DNA from 2 places in the Parabacteroides sp. AF48-14 genome. Region 2 is predicted to be linked to the other one. Evidence: riboswitches for the same ligand, from Rfam matches in the RefSeq annotation. Region 2 holds a riboswitch; the other holds the start of a gene.

Region 1 (2,201 bases), on a different contig from region 2:
TTGAAAGTGTTAACCGATTTTCGCACAGATAAGTTCAGCCGCTTTCTTTCCGCTCATCAGCATACCGCCGAAGATCGGTCCCATACGGAAACTACCGCTTACACCATTAGCAGCCATACCGGAAACGAACAATCCCGGATAGATTTCCTTTGTATTCTCGACAGTCGTAGATTCGCCTAACTCGACGTTCAACGAACGTTCGCCGATCACACCGCCAGTCGGAGTGTTCAATTTAATATCGTTCTTGCGGGCAACTACGCGGGCAATTTCGCAATCGTGACCTGTTCCTTCCAGAACAGCCTTTGCCATGATCGTCAGCGGGTCCACATGCATACCTTCACGGATGACCGGAGCCCAGTTCACAACCACGCCGGCTACGGCGTCGTTATGGAACACAACGTCTTCTACAGAATAGCAGTTGAAAATAGTTGCACCGGCCTTCGTTGCGTTATAGATCAATGCAGAAGTGGTGTGTACGGAGTCCATAATATAAGTACCGTTACCGGCATCCTTATAGCTAACGCCCAACTCTTTCACGATCGGCATGGCTTCTTCCTGCACGACGATGTCGTTAAACATCATGGCGCCGCCCCACATACCTCCACCGGGAGCCAGTTTACGGTCGAACAAAGCAACTTTCTTTCCGGCTTTAGCCAGGTAATAAGCGGCAACAATACCGGAAGGGCCACCGCCTACAATAGCGACATCAATAGACAAATTACTCTTCAACTTCGCAAAGTAAGAGTCAATAATTCCTGTTGAAACAATCTGTTCCATACAAAATAATAATTAGAGTTTAAACATCGGGAAGCACATAGAGGTAACGCTCCCCTTTATTTAGCAATTCTACCTTTTCCCTTCACGGCATTACCCGGGCAGGTTCTATGGGTATAATCTCAGCCTGATAGTAAGGCACCCCTATGATAAGTCGGTTGCAAAGATAATAAATTATCCGAAATGCGGCGGGCGTTTATTCATTTTCCGTTCTACAAAACTTTTCATAAACTCGACTGTTTCGTCCACTCCCAACACGGAAACATCAATCGAGAAGTTATAGCTCGAGGCAACTCCCCATTCTTTATTCGTATAATAGTTATAGTAGGCAGCACGCGATTTGTCGGTTTTTGTCATCAACTCTTCCGCCTGTTCCACCGTAACATGCTGGTTTTCGATAATCCGCTGGATCCGGTTTTCTTTGTTGTTATGGATAAAGAAACTCAAACAATCCGGATCGTCGCGCAAGATATAATCGGCGCATCGGCCCACGATTATGCAAGAACCTTTCTCCGCCAAGTTCCGGATCGCATCGCTCTGGTAGAGGAACAAACGGTCGTTAGACAACACATCGGCATACGGAGGAAACAGCCCCATATAAGAATAGCCCATCGTAAAAGCGTATGCCAGCCCACTGGATGCCCGTTCGTCAGCCTTCTCAAAAAACTCTTCACTGAGCCCGCTCTCCTTGGCAGCAATCGCCATCAGTTGTTTGTCATAATAGGCAATACCCAGCGCCTTTGCCAACTTCTGCCCTATCTCGCGGCCACCACTGCCAAACTGCCGGCCGATGGTGAGTATGATTTTATTGTCGTCCATAATTATTTCTATTTATCTGCATTCTCTTCTAATGCATCTTTCTCTAAATCTATTATAATGCGATCAATTTCATTCTGTAATTGAGGAACATTTACTTTTACGATACGAAGAATTATTTCTGCATCCACATTAAAATACTGATGTGCAATTATATCACGCAGCCCCATCACATTCCGCCAGCTTATTGCCGGATATTTTGAGAAAAGAGATTTATGTGTATACTTATCAATATTCTTTACTGCTTCACCAATAGTAACCAACAACATACAAATACTATCCAATCTCATCATCCCATCAGGAGAATGAGTAAAATCATCAGCTGTATTTACAGGTATAGAACGAGTAACAATCGTACACAACGAATCTCTGATTTGTTTAAATAATAATAGAACTTCTTCCTTACACATATATCCCGTCCCTCTCTATATTTCTTTTTAGTAAGATATTCATATTATCACGAAGACGAATTATGTCAATCTTACAGTTCAGCAATTCTTCTAATTCGTATTTAATATTTAGAAGAATAAAGCCATCCGGCTCCTTCATCTCTACACAAACGTCCAAATCGCTATCTATATTTTGTTCATTACGGGAAACAGAACCGAATA
Region 2 (2,201 bases):
CAATCTTTCCTTCCGGCTTACGCAAGTGGAGAGATTGCATTCCTTCTTCAAAAAGCCGGGTGAGAATGATGTTTTCTCCCGGAAAGAAGCCCGGTGTCGTGATTACAATCAGCTTTTTCATGCTTTTATTTTTATCAACGGAACGGGAGCGAACAGATGGTTCATAGGCCCATGCCCGTGTCCGGTCTGCACGTCGGCACCGGCCTCAAGGGCGGCTGTTACATATTCTTTTGCCAACCTTACGGCATCCGGCAATTCTTTACCCAAAGCCATATAAGCGGCAATTGCGGAAGACAGTGTGCATCCTGTGCCATGCGTGTTTTGTGTCTGAACAGCCGGGACAACCAGTCGGAGAGGGGCCGCATCCTTCGTGAACAGGATATCGGCCCTTTCGCTTCCTTCCAGGTGGCCGCCTTTCATCAGGACGGCACGGCATCCCCGGGCTAAAAGCTCTTGAGCGGCTTTTTCCATCTCTTCTTCATTCCGTATCGGCATGCCTGACAGGAAAGCAGCTTCGTCTATATTCGGAGTTACTAACATGACCTTAGGGAACAATTCGTTTACAATGACTTCGATCGTCTCGTCTTCCATCAGCTTGCTGCCGCTTGTCGAAATCATGACAGGGTCGAGAATTACTTTTGAAAGCGAAAAACGGTCGATCGCACAGGCTACAATCCCGGCAGCTTCCCGGTTATGCAACATCCCGATTTTTACGGCATCGACCGTTATATCCTCGAATACGGCATTTATCTGTCCTTCCACTATTTCCGGCGAAACAGCCTGTATCCCCCTTACACCCGTTGTATTCTGGGCGGTAATGGATGTTATTACAGAAGCTCCGAATACGCCTAATGCTGAAAATGTCTTCAGGTCCGCCTGTATTCCTGCACCGCCGCCGCTGTCTGAACCGGCAATTGTAAGTGCTACCGGATAGCGAAACATTGTGTTTGTTTTCATTTATATATAAAAAGGAGGGAAAAGCCTTGTCTGTTTTTTCCTACGGCGGCATTACCCGCATCAGGTTCACAGGTATAATCTCAGCCCGTTTACAGTATGGCACCCCTTTCAACAGGCAAAGGTAGAAAGAATTTTTTTCAATTGGAAGATTATGTGCACGTTTTGGAACACTCTGTAAAAATAAACTGTTATACTTTTGCAGCGTTTAATTAGGGATAAAGTAGAAATCTAAGGATAGAAAATTGTGATGGGGAAAAAGATTGTTTTTTTGCTGGCATCCTTATTTGTGGTATGGATAGCAAATGGACAGAATACGATAATAAAAGGAATAGTGACCGACTCGATTACTGGGGAAGGATTACCTTATGTATCTCTTATATTCAAAGGAACGACGATAGGAACGGCAACTGACGGGGACGGGAATTTCACATTCTCTACTCCGAATGCCAACCGAACCTTGGTTGTTTCTTATCTGGGATATGATACAAAAGAAGTGGGAGTCACTCCGGGCAGGACCAATAATCTGAAAATACAATTAGCGCCGAACGGAATCGCGTTGAATGAGGTCGTTGTCAAGCCGAAAAAGGAGAAATACAGCAAAAAGGAGAATCCGGCTGTGACCTTTGTAAAACAGGTGATTGCTTCACGTGAAAGCAATGACCCTCGTAATCATGACTATTTTCAATACGATCAGTATGAGAAGATGGTCTTTGCGATGAACGATTTCCATCCTAAACCCAAAAAAGACGGAAAGCCGGGCAAGTTTGATTTCCTGGTTGATTTTGTCGATACACTCGATGTTGGCACGACTATTCTGCCGGTTTCGGAAAGGGAAAAGGTCGAAACGGTTTATTATCGCAAAGAGCCGAAGTCGGAAAAACGGGTTGTCAAAGGCAGCAAAGCATCCGGTGTGGATGAAATATTCTCCCGCGACGGTATCCAGCAGTTCCTGAACGAGGTTTTCCGGGAAGTCGATATCTTTAAAAACGATATTCCTTTGTTTCTGCAACGGTTTGTAAGCCCGCTTTCTACAATCGGACCGAACTATTACAAATATTATCTGCTCGACACGCTGGAGGTGAACGGGCGGAACTGCGTGGATCTGGGGTTTGTCCCCTTCAATTCGGAGACATTCGGTTTTACCGGGCATCTGTTTGTCACGCTCGACTCCACATTCTTTGTGCAGAAAGCGATCCTTAACGTTCCCAAAGATATCAACTTGAACTTCGTATCCGGAATGACAA

Evidence for each region. Region 2 has a riboswitch for thiamine pyrophosphate ahead of thiD (bifunctional hydroxymethylpyrimidine kinase/phosphomethylpyrimidine kinase). Riboswitches for the same ligand answer to the same signal wherever they lie in the genome.
Region 1: it holds a riboswitch for thiamine pyrophosphate, as region 2 does, so the genes downstream of both, DW083_RS10845 (sulfide-dependent adenosine diphosphate thiazole synthase) here and thiD (bifunctional hydroxymethylpyrimidine kinase/phosphomethylpyrimidine kinase) in region 2, are expected to answer to the same signal.

Annotation. Positions count from the first base shown of each region.
Region 1 is NZ_QUDI01000020.1:22,999-25,199, reverse strand. It holds gene DW083_RS10845 (sulfide-dependent adenosine diphosphate thiazole synthase) at 10-777, opposite strand; TPP riboswitch at 837-930, opposite strand; gene DW083_RS10840 (AAA family ATPase) at 949-1,593, opposite strand; gene DW083_RS10835 (DUF86 domain-containing protein) at 1,602-2,000, opposite strand; gene DW083_RS10830 (nucleotidyltransferase family protein) at 1,993-2,201, opposite strand, start outside.
Region 2 is NZ_QUDI01000046.1:3,065-5,265, forward strand. It holds gene DW083_RS18095 (thiamine phosphate synthase) at 1-121, opposite strand, end outside; gene thiD (bifunctional hydroxymethylpyrimidine kinase/phosphomethylpyrimidine kinase) at 118-957, opposite strand; TPP riboswitch at 978-1,074, opposite strand; gene DW083_RS18105 (DUF5686 and carboxypeptidase-like regulatory domain-containing protein) at 1,205-2,201, shown strand, end outside.